Regions from separate parts of the Cryobacterium sp. Hb1 genome, predicted to be linked through region 1. Evidence: predicted binding sites of a transcription regulator. Region 1 holds the regulator's gene; the other holds the start of a gene.
The links. Region 1 encodes LexA, which represses DNA repair genes until DNA is damaged. Its sites were predicted from a motif close to TCGAACANNTGTTCGA; they were not measured.
Positions count from the first base shown of each region.

Region 2: the regulator LexA is predicted to act here: its motif matches at 7,826-7,841, upstream of E3T38_RS07860 (HNH endonuclease signature motif containing protein).

Region 1 covers NZ_SOHI01000030.1:159,034-169,993, reverse strand. The annotation lists gene E3T38_RS13745 (SseB family protein) at 1-841, opposite strand, end outside; gene priA (bifunctional 1-(5-phosphoribosyl)-5-((5-phosphoribosylamino)methylideneamino)imidazole-4-carboxamide isomerase/phosphoribosylanthranilate isomerase PriA) at 841-1,587, opposite strand; gene hisH (imidazole glycerol phosphate synthase subunit HisH) at 1,693-2,325, opposite strand; gene hisB (imidazoleglycerol-phosphate dehydratase HisB) at 2,322-2,945, opposite strand; gene E3T38_RS13725 (histidinol-phosphate transaminase) at 2,955-4,079, opposite strand; gene E3T38_RS13720 (LysM peptidoglycan-binding domain-containing protein) at 4,111-4,536, opposite strand; gene lexA (transcriptional repressor LexA) at 4,828-5,532, shown strand; gene metE (5-methyltetrahydropteroyltriglutamate--homocysteine S-methyltransferase) at 5,631-7,973, opposite strand; gene E3T38_RS13705 (methylenetetrahydrofolate reductase) at 8,063-9,028, opposite strand; gene hflX (GTPase HflX) at 9,249-10,826, opposite strand; gene E3T38_RS13695 (class I SAM-dependent methyltransferase) at 10,866-10,960, shown strand, end outside.
Region 2 covers NZ_SOHI01000024.1:80,323-91,282, forward strand. The annotation lists gene E3T38_RS07840 (AEC family transporter) at 1-485, opposite strand, end outside; gene E3T38_RS07845 (alpha/beta fold hydrolase) at 566-1,381, shown strand; gene E3T38_RS07855 (DUF2157 domain-containing protein) at 1,501-5,736, shown strand; gene E3T38_RS07860 (HNH endonuclease signature motif containing protein) at 5,989-7,761, opposite strand; gene E3T38_RS07865 (SDR family NAD(P)-dependent oxidoreductase) at 8,137-8,973, opposite strand; gene E3T38_RS07870 (cation:proton antiporter) at 9,047-10,189, shown strand; gene E3T38_RS07875 (DUF3592 domain-containing protein) at 10,234-10,665, opposite strand; gene E3T38_RS07880 (LLM class F420-dependent oxidoreductase) at 10,760-10,960, shown strand, end outside.

The DNA of each region.
Region 1 (10,960 bases):
CGACGAGCTTGACGCTCAGCGAATCAACGCCGGTCGTGATGGTCTCGCTTTCCGACCAGCGCGTGCCAAGCCGAGTGAGGATTGCGTCAAGTTCCGTCTGGGTGAGGCCGTCGACCAGTTCCAGTTGAACCACCAGCTCGGGGCCGGTGAGCCGGCCAAGCGGGTCACCGGCAGAAAGCTGCACGGTCAAAACCGAAAGTTCGGTCGCGATCGATGCGGTGAAAGCGTCGGCGACATGGTGACTGGCGTAACTCGGTGTCCACGGCAAGGATTGGGCGATGGCCCATAAGGCCGGACGGCGAATGACGAATTCACCCGGCGAAGTCGGGTCGAGCACAACGAGGTCGGTATTTTCCTGCGCGGCGGCCAGGGCGACGCGCACGGCATCCGCTGGAACGGGCCGGGCGAGGGGATTCCAGATCGTCATCGAGGCGGTTGAAGAGAAAGCAGGCAGTACGGTGCGGCCGTCTGGACCGGCCACGGTGATGATCGACAGCTCCTGGGTTTTATCGATCGTCTGGCCGCGCCCGTTCAGTGCGGCATCGCCGAGCTTGGTCACCAGAGGGATGAGCAGGCGGGAACTGCGAATGGCGTCGATGACGCTCTCTTCCCCGGCCTCGCGCGCCTGAAACCGGGCGAGCGCCTCGGCAAGCGCTGCTGGCGCGGATCCGTCATCGCCGGCATCGAGATTCGCCTCGAATTCGCGACCGACCCAAGGCTGGCCAGCGGAGTCGGCCGTGTTGGCCGACTCGTTGTGATCGCCGGGTTGACCTGATGGCGCGGCACCATCCGGACGTCCAGATGGGTCACCGGTGGAACCGAGGTTTCGCGCCTTCGCCATTAGTCCCCCGCGACGTCCAGTGCCTCGGCAAGGGTGAAGGCCCCCGCATACAGTGCTTTGCCCACGATGGCACCTTCAAGCCCGAGCGGAACCAGGCGGCGCAGGGCGTCAATGTCATCGAGGCTGGAGATGCCGCCAGAGGCGATCACGGGTTTGCGGGTGCGGTCGAGCACCTGGCGAAGCAGATCGATGTTCGGACCCTGCAGGGTGCCGTCCTTGGTGACATCGGTCACTACATAGCGGGCGCAGCCCGCTTCTTCGAGACGTTCAAGCACCTGCCAGAGGTCTCCACCGTCTTGTGTCCAGCCGCGTGCGGCGAGGGTCGTACCGCGCACGTCGAGGCCAACGGCAACGGCCTCGCCGTATTGCGCGATAACGCTCGCCGCCCACTCCGGATTTTCCAGTGCCGCTGTGCCGAGGTTGATGCGCTTGACTCCCGTGGTCAGTGCTGCTTCCAGCGATTCGTCGTCGCGGATGCCGCCGGAGAGCTCGATATTGACGCCCTTGACCTGGCGGATGACCTTTTTGATCACGCCGGTATTGTTGCCCCGGCCAAACGCTGCGTCGAGGTCGACGAGGTGAATCCACTCTGCACCCTGCCGTGCCCAATCAGCCGCAGCATCGACGGGGTCACCGTAGTTTGTTTCCGTACCGGCCTCCCCCTTTGTCAGGCGAACTGCCTTACCGCCGGCCACATCGACGGCGGGCAGGAGGACGAGCCTCGGTATCTTGTTGAACTCGCTCATTGATGTCCTTGGTTGGTGCGGCCGCGTGCTGCGACCTGGTTCATGGCAGGTGCCGGTGATGGGTAGGCAGGTGAGGTTTGGACTGTGAAGTCTAGGCGCACCGAGCTAGTCGCGCAGAGTGCCGATCCAGTTCTTCAACAGGCGGATGCCTGCCTCACCGGATTTTTCCGGGTGAAACTGGGTGGCACTCAGCGGGCCGTTCTCAATGGCAGCCAGGAACGGTGCCCCGTGTTCGGCCCAGGTGAGCCGGGGTTCGGGAAACGGCGGCATGACCTCGAGCGTCCAGGCCTGGGCCGCGTACGAGTGCACGAAATAAAACCGTTCCTCTTCGATTCCTCGGAAGAGCACGGAGTCAGGGGCGCTGGTGACGGTGTCCCAGCCCACGTGCGGCAGAATCGGTGCGGGAAGTTCGGTGACCGCTCCGGGCCATTCACCCAGTCCCACGGTGTCGATCCCACGCTCGACACCGTGTTCAAACATGACCTGCATGCCGACGCAGATGCCGAGCACCGGACGATCGCCAGCCAGGCGGCGATCGACGATATCGTCGCCGCGCACCGCCTTGAGAGCGGCCATCACAGCGCTGAACGCACCGACACCGGGCACGATGAGGCCGTCGGCCTCGAGGGCGACGGTTCGATCGCTCGTCAGGGTGACGTCAGCGCCCGCTAGTTCGAGTGCCTTGACCGCGGAGTGCACATTGCCCGTGCCGTAGTCAAAGACAACGACCCGGCTCACAGGGCACCCTTGGTCGACGGAATACCGTGCACCAGCGGGTCGAGAGCCTTGGCGAGGCGAAAAGCGCGGGCGAAAGCCTTGAACTCGGCTTCAGCGATGTGGTGTGGGTCGCGACCACCCAGCACCGTGACGTGCACGGTCAACCCGGCGTGAAAGGTGATGGCTTCAAAGACGTGACGCACCATGGACCCGGTGAAGTGTCCGCCGATGAGGTGGAATTCGAAGCCGGCCGGTTCGCCGGTGTGCACCAGGTAGGGGCGACCCGAAATGTCGACAACGGCTTGGGCGAGAGCCTCGTCGAGCGGAACCAGCGCATCACCGTAGCGCGAGATGCCCGATTTATCGCCAAGTGCTTGACGAATAGCCTGGCCGAGCACGATTCCCACGTCTTCGACCGTGTGGTGTACGTCAATTTCGATGTCGCCGGAAGCACGCACAGTGAGGTCGCACAGCGAGTGTTTCGCAAACGCGGTGAGGAGGTGGTCGTAGAACGGCACCGAGGTGCGGATATCGCTGACGCCGGTGCCGTCGAGATTGAGCGAGAGGTCGATGCTGGATTCACTCGTCTCCCGTTGCAGGTGGGCGACGCGGGGCGCGAGAATGCCGGCAGGAGAACTCATACTGCTAGCTTATTCGCCTCGGGCCGAATCGGTTTGACCGGGCGTGCCGGCTCGTCCCAGGCGGCCCAGTGCCTCGAGGAATTGAGACGTCTCGTTCTCGGTCCCCGCCGTCACCCGCAAATGGCCAGCAATACCCACGTCGCGAATGAGGATTCCCTCAGCGAGCAACGCCTCAAAGGTCTCTCGCGGGTCGGCCACTCCTCCAAAAAGTACGAAGTTACTCCAGCTTCGGTGCGGGGAGTAGCCCAGGCGGGCGAGCTCATCCACGAGCCGGTCACGCTGCCCCCGAATGTCGTCGACCATGGCGAGCATCTCGGCGCTGTGCGCCAGGGCGGCGTTCGCAGCGGCCTGGGTCAGGGCCGAGAGGTGGTACGGCAGGCGGACCAGGCGCAGGGCATCCGTCACCGCCGGATCAGCAGCCAGGTAGCCAACCCGGGCACCGGCAAAGGCGAAGGCTTTGCTCATGGTTCGGGAGACGAGAAGCCGTTCCCGACCGGGCAGCAGGGTGACGGCACTCGGGGTGCCAGCGGGCGCGAATTCGGCGTAGGCCTCGTCAACGACAACGATGCCGTCGGTCGCGTCGTAGACGGCGGCGATGGTTTCAAGCGAGAGCGGGGTGCCGGTGGGATTGTTCGGGGAGCAGAGAAAAACGATATCGGGTTTGATTCGGGTGATCTCACTCACGGCGGTCGCCGGAGACAGCTCGTAGTCGGCGTCACGCGCGCCCGGAATCCAGGTGGTGTCGGTACCGGAGGCGAGAATCGAGTACATCGAGTAAGTCGGGGCAAAGCCAAGCAGGGTGCGCCCCGGCCCGCCGAACGCCTGAAGCACCTGCTGGAGCACTTCATTGGACCCGTTCGCCGCCCAGATATTGTCGGCGGTGAGCCCCTCACCGAGGTAGAGGGCCAGCGCCTCGCGCAGCGCCGTGAACTCACGGTCGGGATACCGATTCACCGAGTGGATGGCCTCGGCCAGGTTAGCCAGGATGTCGCGCGCCACCGCATCAGGAATGGGGTGCGTGTTCTCGTTGACGTTCAGGGCCACCGGAACATGCAATTGCGGAGCACCGTATGGGGTGAGGCCTTGCAGATTGGTGCGGAGCGGGAGATCTTCGAGACTGGTCACCCTCTCCATGCTACGGCCCCGCGCGTCTGCCGATACCTTCCTAGGAGTCGGAGGGGATTTCCAGGCGCTGGCCCGGCTGCAACGTTTCAACAGCCAGGGCGTTGAGTCGTTTGATGTCGGCCACTACGTCGCGCGGGTCGCCCGCCGGCGAAATATCTTCAGCGAGGTCCCACAGGGTCTGTCCGGGTTCGACCGTGATGAACCGGGCTGAACCGACGTCGGTTGGCGAGTACGTCAGGGTCGTGACGATTCCGGAGTCGGTTGTGTACGACATGAGGTCGATGCCCGTGGCGGAGTCCGTAGCCCCAGCCGCACCCCCGTTGATGGCGAAAGACACGGCGCCGAACACCAGCGGTACGGCAGCGAGAATTGTGAAAACCAAGCGACCGCGGCGGGTGAGGCGAAGGCGCGGAACGGGCGTGAGGGCTGCCGATACGGGAACTGCTGATGCAAATACTGTGGTCATGTCAAACCTCCAAGGTAAGCGCGTTGCGAGTCTCGTATCCGGACCTCGGCCGGGAGGCCCAGATACGAAACTATGTTCCGAATATAACTTCGAACAATCGAACATGCAAGCTTTTTCTCGGCTCAGCCCGGAATTGAGCGCGACACACTCGAATAAGTGTTTGTTCCAGGGCATGGAACTGGATAAACTTTCGATAGGACAATTGCTGCATTGACACTCAACCAGACACCACCGACATTCCCGCATGACACGGTTTCAGGCCAGGCGGGACATACTCCAGGAGGGCACATCGTGACACAAGACACCAGTGGTACCCGCGACAAGGGCGGCACTCGGCGCCGCAAGAGTTTGAGCCAACGCCAGCTCGCTATTCTCGACGTGATCCAGCGCTCGGTGAGCTCGCGCGGTTACCCGCCGAGCATGCGGGAAATCGGCGACGCGGTCGGTCTCGCCTCGCTGTCGAGCGTGACCCACCAGCTCAATCAACTCGAACTCAGCGGTTACCTGCGCCGGGACCCGAATCGCCCCCGTGCCCTCGAAGTCCTCATCGAGATTCAGCGTGCCCCAGAAGACGTCGGCACCGGTGACCAGGACAGCTTTCACCCGGGCGTACAGGTCGGCGATGCTGCGATGGTACCCCTCGTCGGTCGTATCGCCGCGGGCATCCCGATCACGGCCGACCAGCAGATAGACGAGATCTTCCCGCTTCCCCGCCAGCTCGTTGGGCAGGGAGAGTTGTTCATGCTCAAGGTTGTGGGTGAGTCCATGATCGACGCTGCCATCTGCGACGGCGACTGGGTCGTTGTTCGTCAGCAGAAAACCGCAGAGAACGGCGAGATCGTCGCGGCCATGCTCGACAATGAGGCCACGGTGAAGGTCTTGCGGAAGCGCGATGGCCACACCTGGCTACTGCCACGCAACAGCAACTTCGAGCCGATTGTCGGTGACTTTGCGGACATCCTCGGAAAAGTAGTCGCGGTCCTGCGCTCGGTCTAGTCTTCGCGCTGATTGGTGTCACACAAAAGGGCCCGACCACCAACCGGTGGTCGGGCCCTTTTTGTCACCGCGTCAGACGAGTCACCGCGTTAGACGCGTCAGACGATCACGTCGGCGCTGAGGCGTTCGCGCACTATCCGCGTGGCGGCGAGCATATTCTGCAGGGACTGCACTGTTTCGTCGTAGCCACGCGTCTTGAGGCCGCAATCCGGATTCACCCAGACCTGTCGTTCGGGAATCGATTCCAGGGCGGTATCGAGCAGGGTCGTCAATTCGTCTACGCTCGGCACCCGCGGTGAATGAATGTCATAGATTCCAGCGCCGATGCCGTGATCGAACCCGCCAGCCTCGATCTCCCGCACGACCTCCATCCGGGAGCGGGCTGCTTCGATACTCGTGACGTCTGCGTCAAGGTTGCGGATGGCTTCGATGACAACACCGAACTCCGAATAGCAGAGGTGGGTGTGAATCTGGGTCGCATCCGCTACACCGGCCGTGGCGAGACGGAACGAGCCGACCGACCAATCCAGGTAGTCCGCGTGGTCCTTTTTCTTCAGCGGCAACAGTTCACGCAGGGCCGGTTCGTCGACCTGGACGATCTTGATGCCCGCAGCCTCCAGATCGCCGATCTCATCGCGCAGGGCCAAGGCTACCTGGCGGGCGGTCTCGCCGAGCGACTGATCATCGCGCACAAAAGACCATGCCAAAATCGTGACCGGTCCGGTGAGCATGCCCTTGACCGGCTTCGTCGTAAGGCTCTGCGCGTACACCGACCAGTCCACCGTGATCGGTGCCGGGCGCGATACGTCACCCCACAGAATGGACGGCCGCGTGCAGCGACTGCCGTATGACTGCACCCAGCCGTTCTCGGTCACGGCAAACCCATCGAGGTTTTCGGCAAAGTACTGCACCATGTCGTTGCGTTCGGGTTCTCCGTGCACCAGCACGTCAAGCCCGATCTCCTCCTGCAGGGCCACCACCCGACCGATCTCGGCGCGCATCAGGGACCGATACTCATCGGCGGCCAGGGTTCCCTTGAGAAACTGGGCTCGTGTTCGGCGTATGTCACCGGTCTGCGGGAACGATCCGATCGTGGTTGTCGGCAACGGCGGCAGCTGCAAAGCGGAATCCTGCGCGCTCAGTCGATCGGCGTAAGCGCCTCGACTGAAGTCGGCCTCGGTGAGCGCCGCAGCACGGAGGCGCACGGCGCCGTCGCGCACGCCAGGGGCGCTGTGCCGCGCAGCCAGCGCCGCTTCGGCTTCAGCCAACGGCCCGGCGATCGAGGCCCGTCCATGGACAAGTCCCTGAGCGAGGGTAGCGACCTGCCCCACCTTCTGATCCGCGAAGGCCAGCCAGCTCACCAATGAGCCCGGCAGCGACGTTTCATCGAGCACATCGTGCGGCACGTGCAGCAGGGAGGTCGAGGTGGAGACGGAAACGGAGTCCGATAGCGCCCGCACACCCTCAGCAACTCCGATGGCCTCGGTCAGGTCGCCGCGCCAGATGTTGTGGCCGTCAATCACCCCGGCGACGAGGGTCTTGCCGGCCAGCCCCGGTACCGCCTGCGGCAGAGTTCCCCGCACCAGGTCGAGGCCGATTGCTTCAACGGCTGTGGCGGCGAGAACCGGGAGGGCATCATCGAGGCTGCCGTAGGGCGCCGCAACGAACAGCGCCGGCCGGCCGGTCAACCGACCCAGCACCCCGTAAGCGGATGCGACGGCCGCCAGCGTCTCGGCGCGCGGCACGTCGATGGATTCACTGACCAGGCCAGGCTCGTCGAGCTGCACCCAATCCGCGCCGGCATCCGCTAACCGCGCCAGGAGCGCCGCGTAAACGGGAAGAAGATCATCGAGCCGGGACAGTGGCGAGAATCCGGCCGAAGCTTCAACGCTGGCCTTGCTGAGCAACAGAAACGTGACCGGCCCGACGAGCACCGGACGGGTGAGGAACCCGGCTGCTTTGGCTTCGACGAAATCACGCACGATCCGGTCACCGGCCAGCGAGAACACCGTCTCCGGGCCGATCTCGGGCACGAGGTAATGGTAGTTGGAGTCGAACCACTTGGTCATTTCGAGGGGTAGGTTCTCACCCTCGCCCCGCGCCAGGGTGAAGTAGCCAGCCAAGTCAAGGGTTCCGTCTGCGGCGACGAGTGAGGCAAACCGGCTGGGGATCGCGCCAACGGCGACGATGGTGTCGAGCACCTGGTCGTAGTAAGAAAACGACTCGGGGATCGAGGAGTCGGTACGGCCGAGACCGAGATCGACGAGCCTGTCGCGGGTCTGCTGCCGCAGCCCGGCGGCGACAGCTTCGAGGGCCGCGGCATCGATCGTTTTGGACCAGAATGCTTCGACGGCTTGCTTCAGCTCCCGTCGCCTTCCGATGCGGGGGTAACCGAGGATGGTGCCGGGGGGAAAGGTGCTGGATACGGGCGCGCTGGGCATGGTGAATCCTTCACTGAGCGATTGTGGCTGGAATGGTCGAAGAGGACGAGCGTGGTGGGTGGGCCTACGCGCTGGAACGGGCGCGAGGCCTAGGGCATGGCTGCGGGCACCGGACGCGCCCCGCACCCCTCGAGTATCGACAGCACGGTGTCGTGCTGGTTGAAGGCATAGAGATGCAGGCCGGGGGCACCGCCCGCGAGAACGTCCTGCCCGAGTCGAACGGCGTAGTCGATGCCGATCTGGCGCTGTCCTTCCTCGGTCGGTTCGACCTCGAGTTCGATGGACAGTTCGGCCGGCAATTTTTCCCCGGAGAGCTGCAGGATACGACGCAACCGGTTCGGGCTGGTCACCGGCATGATGCCGGGAAGAATGGGAAAGAACACTCCGGCAGAACGAGCTCGTTGGATGAAGCTCAGATAGTCGTCGGCGTGAAAGAACAGCTGGGTGATCGCTAAGTTGGCCCCGGCAGCCTGCTTGGCCAACAGTGTGTCGATATCCTGGGCAATCGACCGCGAGTTGGGGTGGCCGTTGGGGAAGGCCGCGACGCCGATGCGCACCTTGCTGCGTTCGGTTTTCACCCCACGGGCACCGGGAAGACCGGGAATCACCGTCTCGGTATATGGCACGCGTTCGGTCTGCACGCGGTGGATGAGCTGCACCAGCTCCCCGGCGCTGTGCAGGTCGCCGAGAAATGTGGTGTCGCCTTCAACCGTGCCCTGCGGTGCGTCTCCGCGAATCGCGAGGAAGCTGTCGATGCCAGCGTCGAGGAACTCCCGAATGAGCCGACTGGCGTCTGCGTGCGAGGAGCCGACGCAGGTGAGGTGGGCCATGGCGTCCACTGACGTGTGATCCTTGATGTAGCGCAGAACGTCGAGCGAGGAGTTGCGGGAGGAACCGTTGGCACCATAGGTGACCGAGATGAACTCCGGACCGGCGGCGGCGAGATGATCGATCGTGCGGGCGAGAGCGGATGCTGCGGCCACCGATTTCGGTGGGTACACCTCGAACGAGAACGCCGGGCGGGCGTTACACGCGGAAATCCCTGTCGCGGTCATGGTTCCTCATTCGGCAGAAGCGGTACAGCAGTGGTGGCCGGGCGGCCGCGGACGCGCCAAGACTGGCGGTTCCTCGCGGGCGGATGCCGGGCTCGGCTGTCGCTCCATGCCGGGGAACGAATTCCGTCGGCAACGATTGATTAGACACTAACAACACCACCACCGCCGCGCCCGAATGTGACAGTTCGTGTCATCGCGGCAGGCGGCGGACTGTCGACCGCTAGGCGGAAAGCCCGGGCATGATGACATACGGAGCGAAGGATGCTTCGATCTCCGCGGTGACGAAGGCCGTGACATGGGTGCCGGTCTCCACATATTCGGTCGTCTCAATCCGACCCAGATCGTGCAAAACTGCGATGAGATCGCCGCGGTCGTAGGGAATGAGCAGGTCGAGTTCAATCTGCGGCGTCGGCAGCAAGAGCGCCACGGCGGCGAGGACGGTCTCGATGCCCTCTCCGGTGCGGGCCGACACGAACGTTGCTTTCGGCTCGAGGCCGCGCAGAACGAGGCGGTCATCGTCGCTGATCAGGTCACTCTTATTGAAGACGACCAATTCGGGAATGTCGCGCGCGCCGACCTCGGAGATGACGTCGCGCACGGTGGCGAGCTGGGCGACCGGGTCGGGGTGCGAGCCGTCAACGACGTGCACGATGACGTCGGCGTCGGCGACTTCTTCAAGGGTTGAGCGAAATGCTTCGACGAGTTGGTGCGGCAGGTTGCGCACAAACCCGACTGTGTCGGTGAGGGTATACAGGCGTCCGTCGACGGTCGTCGACTTGCGCACGGTGGCGTCAAGGGTCGCGAACAGGGAGTTTTCAACGAGTACTCCGGCTTTGGTGATCCGGTTGAGCAGGCTGGACTTGCCGGCGTTGGTGTAGCCGACGATGGCGACGGAGGGAACGGCGTTGCGCTTGCGGTTGGCGCGTTTGGCCTCCCGGGCCGGCTTCATCTCGACCATCTGCTTGCGCAGTTTGGACATGCGGGTGTGGATGCGGCGGCGGTCGAGTTCGATCTTGGTCTCACCGGGGCCACGCGACCCCATTCCGGCGCCGGCGCCACCGACCTGGCCGCCGGCCTGGCGGGACATCGAGTCACCCCAACCACGCAGGCGGGGCAGCATGTAGGCCATCTGGGCGAGTTCCACCTGCGCCTTGCCCTCGCGACTCTTGGCATGCTGGCTGAAAATGTCGAGGATCACGGCTGTACGGTCGATGACCTTGACCTTGACTACGTCTTCGAGGGCACGCCGTTGGCTGGGCGCGAGTTCGGTGTCGGCGATGACCGTATCGGCGCCGAGCGCCTTCACAATGTCGGCGACTTCCTGGGCCTTGCCCTTACCGAGGTAGGTGCTCGGGTCAGGGGTGGCGCGACGCTGCAGTAAGCCGTCGAGCACGGTCGCCCCGGCGGTTTCTGCGAGGGCGGCCAGTTCGCGCATGGAGTTTTCCGCGTCGTCGACTGTGCCGTGTGTATAGACGCCCACCAGCACAACGTTTTCCAAACGGAGCTGGCGGTATTCGACCTCGGTGACGTCTTCGAGCTCAGTGGACAGTCCGCCGACTCGGCGCAGGGCGTTGCGGTCGGCACGTTCGGACTGGTCACCGTCGTGGTCACTGCCGTCGTATTCGCCGGAAAACTGCGCTTGGAGAGCCTGGGCTGACCCACTCCGGAACAGTGAGTAACCGCTAGCTTTGCTGTCAGCGCTCGCTAACACTCGCGCCACAACATCGTCTGGGTCGAGAGATTCTGCGCCTGGGTTGTCTACCGTGTCGTTGCCCGAGGGCGCCGTTGGATCATTCATCCCATTAACCTTAGTTGAACGAAGTTGAAAGGTTCCCTTATGTCGTCCGACCACTATTTTTCTCCGGCGCCTGGCACCGTATTGAAAACTCGCCAGATCACCGTGCAATTACACGGTCAGGATCGGCTCCTAAC
Region 2 (10,960 bases), on a different contig from region 1:
CGAAACGGCTGCGTCACGATCGACACGAACGAGGCCCGTCCTCGGGTGGCCATATCGAGCACGGCCAGGATGGCAGGTGCCAGAATCACCAGCTGCAGCAGCAGCACGGGAGCCACATACTGGGCGCTGCCGAGCACGTAGATGGCCACGGGCAGACCGATGTTGTTGGCGTTGACGTACGTCGCGCTCGACGCACCGAGCACAGTCTCGGCCAGCGGCGTTCGAAAGAACAGCCGCGCGAGGACGAGGTAGATGAATACCCCGACCACGATGGTACAGACGATGGCGACCAGAAATTCAGAGAAGAGCACCGACACGTCCGCGTGGGAGAGCACGGTGAACAGCAGCGCGGGAGTTGCGACGAAGAAGGCCATCCGGTTGAGTATTCGGCCTGCGCCCGCCCCGACAATACCGAACCGCTCAACAAAGTACCCGATCAGGATCACAAACCCGATAATCGAAAAACCGATCAAAACACCGCCCATTCTGACGAGCCTAAGGCGTGCCCGAGCAGAAACCGGCGCGGCCCTTTCGGCCGCGCGATCGACGTTGCTACGCTCAACGCATGCCCCGACTCGACGTTCCTGGCGCTTCCCTTTACTACGAGACCCACGGATACCCCGAGTCGCCAGCCCTGCTCCTGTTCCACGCGGGCATCGCGACCCTGCGCATGTGGGACCCGCAGATCGCCGCCCTCTCTGCCCACCACTACGTCATCCGCTTCGATACCCGTGGTTTTGGCCAGACAACGACCGAGAATGTTGAATTCTCCAACCGAGCGGATGCCACGGCATTGCTCGATCATCTCGGCGTAGCCCGGGCCACCCTGATTGGGTGCTCGCGCGGAGGCACGATTGCAATCGATCTTGCCGTGGAAAGCCCCGAGCGCGTCGCGGGCCTGGTCACGATCGGGTCAGGACCCAGCGGATTTCCCGATGTGGAGCTCACCGAACGTGAAGATGCCCTGTTCGACAAGCTGGATGCGGCCTTCGCCGGCCGCCAATGGCCGCGGCTGGCGCGGCTCGAAGTTGCACTGTGGGCGGTCGGGCCGACCCGCAAGGCGGCCGACGTCGACCCCGCTTTTCTGGCCCTCGCGCAGGAGCTCAATCTGCGCAACGTCATCCACGCCACGGAAGCGCCGATCCCGATTCCGCTCGAGCCAGCCGCGCTCGACCGGGTCAGTGACATCGACGTTCCGGCGCTGGTGACCGTGGGCGAGCTCGACGTCACGTCGTCGCTGGCCCACTACGAATTTTTGTTGGAGATGCTGCCGCAGGCCAGCGGCTGCACGTTCCGCGACACCGCTCACCTGCCGAGCGTCGAGCATCCGCTGGAATTCCAGCGCGTGCTGGTCAGCTGGCTCGCGACCAACAGCCTCTGATCCTTCCGTCTCCTCCCCCGCCGTCCCCTGCGACAATTGTCCACACCCTGCGGTGGGGTCTGCCCAGGTTTTCTGTGCCCGGTAGCCTGTGGGCAGAGTGACCGACCGCGGGGAGATCGATGTCAGAGCACGAGCCAGTCCAGAGCGGAGAATTCTACCTCCGGCATACCGGTCGCATTATTTGGCCGCGCAATGCCAGGGACCTTATCGACTCGGCGCTGTGCCCGGCCTGCCACACACCGCTGAGGTCGCCGGTCTGTTCCAGTTGCCGACTCGACCTGCAGCACGGGGCCGCAACCGAGTTACTGGCCAGTTCAGCGGATGCCGCAGCAGCGCTGCAGCGTCGCGCCGAGCTGATCGGGCGCATCCGCTACGAAACGAAGACCGGCCGGGTCGCCGTACCCCGTCCTTTCAGTACATATTCGGTCACTGCTGACTCGAGCTCCCTCAATTCAGTCGCCACGACGTTGGCGTCACCGGTTCTGCCTGTTCTGCCTGTTCTGCCGGTTCTGCCTGTTCTGCCGGTTCTGCCGACAGCCGCTCCCGCCGCGCCGCGCGCCGGGCTCCCCGCCGCACCATCGACGTTCGACCCAACGGCCAGCACGCGGGGTCCCGGGGCGATGGCACCGCCGCAGGCGCCAGCGCTGCTCTACCCAGACCGAAGTGCTGCGTCACCCCTGCCCACAAAGCCCCGGCGTTCCAGCGTGCAGGTCGTACTTCTCTTCATCGGTGTGCTGTTGGTCTCGGTTGCTGCGATCTTCTTTCTCACCGTTGCGTGGATCGTCGCCGGGTTGGGATTCCGCTTTGTTGTCGTCGCGCTGCTGACCGTGGCGGCTCTCGTGGTCGCCGCCCGGATGCGTCGTTCGCGGCTGACATCCACCGCCGAGGGAATCGGAAGCTTCGCAGTGGTTCTCGTGCTTCTCGACGTCTGGGGCATGCGGCAGAACAACCTCTTCGGCCTCGCCGCTGGAGATGGGGCGCTCTACTGGGGAGTCGCCCTGATAGTCTGCGCGACGCTCTTTCTCGGCTGGCACAACCGATCGAAGCTGCGCGTGGGCAGTATCGCCGGTTTCGTCGTCGCGGTTCCCGGTGTCGGACTCTTCGCGGCCGGTCTCTTGCAGGGCCAGAACACGCTCACTCGCGTTTTCGTCGGTTTTCTCGGTGCCGCCATCGCAGCCCTGCTGCATCGTGCAACGTTGTCCCGGCCCGCGGATGGGCGCCGCTCGCCGGCCTTCGATCGATTCCCCGAGCGGATACTGCTGCTCGCGCTGGGCGCGCTGGCCTTGGTCACGGCGGCCGCCGTCGCGGTCTTCGTAGAGTCCGACAGCCTGATCGCGCCGGTCTGGTCCCTCGGCGCGGTCGCGCTTGTTGCCACGGCCCATGCCGTGCTCGTACTGAGTGCGCCGCGGTCCGCGCTGATCGTCGAGAGCGTCGACGTGGCGCAGCCGGCCCGACCCATGGGGGAATACCGAGCTTTCGCCTATCTGGCGGCGTCTCTGGCCGCGTTCGCGGCGGCTGGCATCGCGCCGGTCGTTGCCGGTCGCTCCGACAGTCTGCCATTTTCACTCACCGTGCCCCTCCTCGTCGCCACCGCTTTGGCCGTGGCACTCGAACTGTTCGCACGTCACCTTGCTGCGTCCTCAGCCGCACGCATGGCCGGGTTGGTGGCAGCCCTTTCGGCCGGCACGGTCGCGGCCATTCCGCTGCTTCTCACTGCCGGGTATGCCGCCTGGCCACTCATCCAGGCCATAGCAAGCGGGCTACGCGGCCATGAGGTCGTCCTTGACCTTGCCAACGCCGACAACGTCTGGGCAGTGCTCGCGCTGGTCGGGGTCGGCGCGACACTGCTCATCGGCTGGGCCCTGGGCGGTTTGCTGCGCGCCCGGCGCCAGATCGTGACCGCGCTCGCACTGGCCGTCGTCATTCTCGCTGTGCCGCTCTCCCCCTCCATCGGGGTTATCGTCGCGCTCTACCTGCTGCTGGGCGCCGGCGCACTCATCAGCCTGCTCCTCGCTCGATCACCTGAGCCAACTTCAGTGCCGCCTACAGTCAATGACGCCGGTCGGTTCTCGCTCGGCTTTCTGGCACCGGCCACCATCGTGTTTCTGGTCGTCGGCGAGACGTTGGGCTATGTCATCAGTTGGGCACACCCCACAACTTGGTGGTTCGGCACGGTATCGCTCATAGTCGCGCTCTGGTTTGCCCGCCTGTTGGTCACGCACAGGGCTGCAAGCCCCGCGCTCACCAGCCCAGCACTCGCGAGTGCCTCCCACGCTCACGCGCGCGGAGCTCTGTTGGCCGCGGCGATCGTTATCACCTTGGTCGGGGTTGGTCACGTTCCACTGGCCCTCGCGCCGGAACAGCAGTGGTTTGAAGCGATCAATCTGGCCAACGTCACGGCAGCCATCGCCCTCGCAACGGCCCTCCTGCACCTGTTCGTCGCTGCGGCAGCACTTCGGCCAACGGCGCTCTCCCTTCTCGATCGGCGCTGGGCATTCTTCACCCTCCTCGTTCCAAGCGTGGTTGTCTTCGTCCTTCCGATTCGAATGTGGTCGCTTGCCGCCGGCGAATCCCTGCTGCAGCCCGAACCTCTCGGATCCATCCTGCGCGCCAGTATCCTGGTCGCCGCGTCCGCTTCATGGGTCTTTCTGCGCGCCAACCATGGCGGGCTGCACTTGGAACGTGCAATCGCTGCCATCGCCTTGGCCCCGGCGGTGTATTTACTGACACGCGAGGTTCTATTCATAACGGCTGCCGTCACATCTGTTTTCATACTCGCCGCACCGGCTGTCGCCCTCGTAGTCTGCTCGCTCGCGCTGTTGCGCGGTACAAATCGTCGTGGCGGTGCAACCCTGAGCGGCGGTGCTGGCCGCGTCACGTCCGGCACCGTTGCCATCGGTGCGACCGGCACACTGAATGTGGACTCGACGGCACGCCGCGACCGGATTGCCCTCGAAATCGGCGCCGCGATTGTGCTCGTGCCTGCCGTGTTCGCCGCGGTAGGCACGGCAGACAAGTTAGGCACCGCAGGCACGTTCCGCTCCCTCGGCTGGCTCGTGATCGTGTTCGCCGGCATCGTGGCGCTCATCATGGCGATCGCGCCCGACGGGCTGTTCGGCTCCCGGTCGAATCGCCGCCACTTCGGCTGGCTTGCCCTGTTGCTCGGCACGGCCGGCCTCTGGCTCGGCCTCGATCAGGCAGGTATCGTGGCACTCGAACCGTATGTGCTGCCCGTCGCCGGTATGGTGCTCACCACGGCCGCGCTGATTCGCCGCTATGGCACAACCGATCGCTTGAGCGAACCAAGTCCGGTAGCCGGCGTGCTGACTTTCGCCGCGCTGCTCATTGCTCTGGTACCGCTTGCCGTGTCGTCCGAGTCGGGGTCGCTGGTGCGCCCCCTCGTGCTGGCCCTCGTATCTGTGACCCTTATGATCGGCGCCGCACTGGTGCGATGGGCTCCGCCGTCGTCAACCTATCTGGCTGCCGCCGGTCTGGCCGGCGCGATAGCCCTCGTCGTCACAGCCTTCGCACAGACGCAGCGGCTGGCGGGGGCGCCCGGCGCCCCCGATGGGCGACTCGAGCTCTGGCTGGTACTTCCCACCATGGCGGCGAGCATGACCGCGGTTTTACTGGTGCGCCAAACGGATGCTCAAACCACCGCACTTCGACGCGGCACGGGCATCGCGCTTGTGCTGGTGTGGGCATCCGTTCTGACCTGGGTCGAACTCACCGTTGTCAGTGCCCCCGCAGATGCCGGGCTGTCAACGCCCCGGGCCGTTCTGCTCGTGCTTGCTCTCTCTGCGGTGCATGTGATCGCCCTCGCGCAGCCCCGAGCGCCGTTGGGGGCAATCACCGCCTGGATTGTACTCGGGCTGGCCGGCTTGGCCGCTATCACGGTGACCAGCTCTGGCAAGGTCGACCCGTTTGAACTCGTCACCGTACCGGTAGCGTTGGCGCTGATCGGGTCGGGCTGGCTGCGCCTGCACGGCGATCCACGAGCGCGCAGTTGGCCCTGGTTTGGTCCGGGACTGTCTTTGCTGCTGGTGCCGTCGCTACTCCTCGATTTCACGTACAACGACCTGTGGCGCATCGTCAGCCTCGGAATTGCAGCGATCATTGTGCTCGTGATCGGTAGCTCGCGGCGACTGCAAGCGCCGTTCGTGATCGGTGCTGTCGTGCTGCTCATCCACGGTGTCGCCCAGCTCTGGCCGTGGATCGCCCTCGCCTACAGTGTGATTCCGTGGTTCCTCTGGCTCGGTGGCGGCGGTATTCTGCTCATCGTGCTCGCTGCACGCTACGAACAGCGCATCGCGAACCTCAAGTCGGTTGCCCTGCGCATCAGTGCGCTGCGGTAGCTGGGCAGTGCTGCGCAGGGCAGTGCTGCGCTGCAACGGGGGTGCTGCGCTGTTTCGGGCGGTGCCGTTGTGCTGCGCCCTGCCAGGCCATGCCGTTGTGTGCGCCCTGCCAGGCGGTGCCGTTGTGCTGCGCCCTGCCAGGCCGTGCCCTTCGGTGCGGTGTGGTGCCGTACGGTGCCGAGCGATTGCGCCCAGCACGTGGTTCACGATCGGACCGGTCTTCCAAACGGGCGGGGGCTACGAGCCCCGCACCTAGAACGGCTGCGGGTCGAGGTCGACTATGTCCCAAGCAGAGGCTGTCGGGTCGGGCTGGGTAGAACCGGGCGGAGTCGGGTCGAGTGTGGTCGGGTCGGCTGTGGGCCCGGGTCGCGGTGGTGATGTGTCGGCCTGTTGTCGCGGTGGACTGATGCGGGTGGCGGGATCGGTGGCGTAGTGCTTGCCAGCCGGACTGGTCCAATTCAGGGTGCCGTCGGGGTCGCCGATGACGGTCCACGCGGAGTAGTGCTTGAGGTTGTGGTGGGCAGGAGAGAGGAAGTGCAGGTTGGTGGCGGTGGTGGGGCCACCGAATTGTTTGTCGCGGGTGTGGTCGAGGTCGCTATGCCCGGCGGAGCGGTTGCAGCCGGGAAACCGGCACGTTCCATCACGCAGGCGCAGGTATTTCTTCAGGCTTGCTGGCACTCGGAACGGTTCTGCGCTGACGTCGAGCACGATGCCGGTGTGCGGATGCGTGAGGATGCGCAGAAAACTCGTCGCGGTTCCCGCCAGCCGGCGGGCGGTCTCCGGTTCGATCGGCCCGTACCCTTCGAGTTCGCCCGGCTCCTCGCTCTTCCCCATCAGTGTGAGAACCGGCACAGTGATGTTGACGTTGGCCGTCAGGCCGGCGCCGAGACCGGTGCTGGTGACCCCTTGGGCGAGCAGGTCGACGGCGACATCGGCGCGGAGTTGACTGAGCGTTCGGGGCTCGTCGGGGCACTGCAGACTGATGGCGGCGTCGGTGACGCGGGTGTAGATGCCGTGGAGGTCCTCACCGGCGGCGCGCAGCCAGAGCGTGGCCATGCCGTCTTTGTCTGGAAAAAACATGACTTTGCGGTCGGCCAGGCACTTGGTACGGCGAACGGTGATGCTGTCGGGGTGGAATCGTTCACGCAGTTTTCGGGCCTTACCGTCGAACTGTGCCGGAGTGAGCGTGCAGGCGTGCGGCAGTAACACCGCCTCCAGCTCGGCCCGGGCGGGAGGGGGCACGGAGTCGAGTTGGTCGAGCACCCGCCGCGCATGACGCAGGGAGATCTTCCCCGCGCGGAGCGCAGCAAGGGTCTGCGGACGCGATTCGACCAACACGCGGCTCTCGTGCAGAAGACCGGACGCGGTGCCGGACGGGATGCGCAGCGCACACGCCATCTCCGCGACCAAACCCTGCTGGGCGGCGAAGGTGGCGTCCCAATCGTGTTCGTGTTGCGGCCCAGCCTGCGGTCGGCCGGTCTCGGCGGTGTTGGTGGTGTAATCCCACGCCTCGGTGAGAACCTCGGCCTTGCTCGTTTGCGCCCAGGAAATGACCCTCTCGAGATAAAGCACCCGGTCGACGAACTGCGCCTGCCTGCGCTGGAACGGGTTCACGTCACTGGGCAAGTCCTGCGCGGGCAAGTCCTGCGCGGGCGGGTCAGCGCGGAGCTGGTGAGCGGTGTACTCGGCGTAGAGAAACTCCTCGCGGAGGTTCTCGTCGAACAGGTGCTCGGGCGGGACGGCGGCGAACACTTCAGCCAGGTCGAGGTCGGCTGGGATGGTCGGACCATCGGCGAGCTGCAAGTCCTGCCGGATTTTTACCGCAGCGGTCGCGGCGGCTTGTGCCTCGACTTCGTCTTCGGCCTGCCACTCGGACAAGCACTGCAGCCGAAACGCGTCGAAGAATGCGCGGTCTTCAACCGAGAACGACCACTCGGCGAATTCTCCCTCGGACACGCCGACGAAGTCGGAATCGGAATCGGAATCGACTGAGCCCGCATGGGGGGTCTCGCCGCTCTGGCTCATGCTTGAATTCTACCAAAATCAAGGCTGTAAGTCGAGGAAGTCTCAGTATGCTTTAGATTTCAGTACGAAGTTATATTCGGGACATCATTCGCGTTTTGAGACCGTTTCGCCTTCGTTGACGGAGTCTCGACGGACTCGACCGGCGGCGGCAACCACTGGCCGACTCGCCCAGGACGACTCGAGCTGGCCGACTCGCCCAGGACGACTCGAGCCGGCCGACCCAAGCAGGCCGACGGCGGTCGACCCAGAGTCCCCATTTGTTTCGGCTTGCGTCAACGCTGAAGTGACGTCGGACGATGGTTTGGCGACGAACAAATCGGTTCGGCACCAGTGCTGGTCTACCTGGAGCCTGTCAGCCTCACCGAAGCTGGGCAGCTACCCGCGACCGACCCAGCGGTCCATTGACCGGTAGACACCGAAAACGCGACCAGCCACGGCGTCCCAGGCGGCCAATGGCAGTACGCCGCGAAGCACCTTCGACAGGTTCACCGTCCACGGCAACAGCAGTTGCGGCTTGCCGGCCAGCATCGCCCGCCAGACCCGATCAACGACGTATTCCGGCGTCATCAGCGGGGTGAGCAGCGGCCCGCTGGCCCCCGTGAACATGCCGGTGTCGATGTAGCTCGGGCAGACCGTGGTCACCTTGACATAGCCGTGCCCCTGCTGCACCAGTTCGAGCCGCAGCGAATCGCTCCAGCCGATCATGGCCGCTTTCGAGGCGGCATAGACGCTCATGCGCGGGGTGCTGAGGGTGCCGGCGGCCGACGCGATGTTCACGATGCGTGACTCGCGCCATCCGCTCGCAATCATCGCCGGCAGAAACTCGCGCGCGATGTACATGGGCGCAAGCGCATTGATCTGCATGGTCGGGCGGGTGTCTGCACCGTTGTCGTGCTCCCAGAAATACTTGCCACGCACGATGCCGGCGTTGTTGATGACCACGTCGGGGTCGCCGATCTCCGTACGCACCCGCTGCGCTGTCTGCGCGATGGCGCCGAGGTCGGCGATATCGACGACGTAGGGGGCGACCCGCGTGCGTCCGTGGGAACGTTCAGTCAGGATGGCGGTGGTCGCGGCGAGCCCGGAACCGTCGCGGTCCCACAGGATGACGGTTTTCGCCCCCTCGGCGACGCAGCGTTCGGCATACAAGCGGCCCATTCCCCTGGCGGCTCCGGTAATCAGCACGCGGGCTCCGGCTACGGTTCGACTCATACCTCCATCATGCCGCCTGCGCCTTCTCTTGCGGGACTACGCTCGAGCTAGCAGCAGAATCGGTGAGGTGCCTATGGACTTTCATACCCTCGCGATCATCTCCGTGATCGCACTGCTCGGGCCGCTGCTGGCGACACCGCGCCGGTGGAACATTCCCGTCGTGATCGGTCAGCTCGGTGCCGGTGTGATCGTCGGCCGCACCGGTTTCGGCTTTGTCGACGCAAGCGACCCCACACTGACCCTTCTAGCGGATGTCGGCTTCGCGTTGATCATGTTCGTGGCCGGCACGCACGTGCCTGTTCGCTCCGGCGCAATTCGCGCAGCACTGGCGACCGGCCTGGTGCGGGCAATTCTGGTGACCCTCTCGGCGATCGCCCTTGGCGTGGCCATCGCGTTGATCTTTGGCACAAATCATGCACTCCTATATATAGTCTTGCTCGCCTCCTCGTCGGCCGCGCTCGTGCTGCCTCTTATTCATTCGCTGGGTTTGCATGGCCGATCGATGCTCGAGCTCACCGCGCAGGTCGCGATCGCCGATATTGCTGCGATCGTGGCGCTGCCGCTGGCCATTGACCCGCCGAATGCCGACCGCGCCGCGCTCGGGGCCGCGCTCGTGGCGCTGCTGGCCGTGGCGCTCTACGTTGTGCTGGCCTGGTTGGAACGAAACGGCTACCGCCTGCGCCTGCACAAGTTGTCGGCGAACCGCAAATTCGCGCTCGAGCTGCGCATCCAGCTGGCCATTCTGTTCGCCCTGTCAGCGGTCGCCGTGTTCAGCCACGTTTCGGTCATGCTCGCCGGGTTCGCTTTCGGCCTCGCCGTCGCGGCCGTCGGCGAACCGCGCCGCCTCGCCCGGCAGCTCTTCGCCCTCGCCGACGGATTCTTCGGACCCCTTTTCTTCGTCTGGTTGGGCGCCTCCCTCGCCCTGGGCGACCTCGCCGACCACCCGCAGATGATCGGCCTCGGCCTCGTGCTTGGCGTTGCCACCCTGCTCACCCACGCGACCACGCGCGTGCTGGGCCTCCCGCTGTCGTTTGGAATGCTCTCAGCCGCCCAGCTCGGCATTCCGATCGCGGCCGCGACCATCGGCACCAAGCTGCAGGTGCTCGCCCCCGGGGAGGCAGCGGCCCTGCTCCTCGGAGCACTCGTGACTATCGCGGTGACCGCGGTGGCGAGCGGATGGGCCAAGCCGCGCGCGGCATCCGCTGCGCCGGCCTGACCTGCCCAGCCGCGCACGGCATCCGTTTCTGGGCCGACGGGCGGCTAGAGAAACATGAGCACGATGCCGGTCACACCGGCGAGAACGCCAATGCCCAGCAATACCAGGCCGATCAGGCGCAGTCCCTTGCCATCGAGGTCGGGGTCGTGCGTGCGGCACTTCTCCGGCCGGCGATCGCGAAACCAGACGCGCACGTCATCGCCCGCCACCAGATGCTGCGTCTCGTGGGTGTCGGCCGGGCACTCGTGCACATCGCCGTCGTTATCAAACCAGCGGATGACCGTGGCGGGCCCCGATGCGGCCGTACTCGATGCGGCCGTTCTCGACGCGGCAATCACGGCGGTCGAGCGAGTCCAGCGGCCACTGATGCCGCGCACGGACAGGCCGACCAGATAAAGGAGCGCTCCGATGATGAGGCCGACGAAAGTGAGGATCTCGCTCATAATACCGGCGAAGTCGAGAGCGTGCACTGCCACCGCCGTCCGTTGTCTATCGTCTGCTCGCGGCGCTTACCCCGATGGCTAAAGCGTATCGTTTAGCTTCGCACCGACGGGCCTCTAGGCTGAATCCATGCGATTTGGACTCTTTGTACCTCAGGGCTGGCGACACGATCTGGTCGGAATCGAACCGGCCGCGCAGTGGGCGACAATGAGTGGCCTAGCCGCCCACGCTGATGCCGGTGCGTGGGAATCGATCTGGGTCTATGACCACTTTCACACCGTTCCGGTGCCGAGCGAGCAGGCCACCCACGAGGCCTGGTCGCTCATGTCC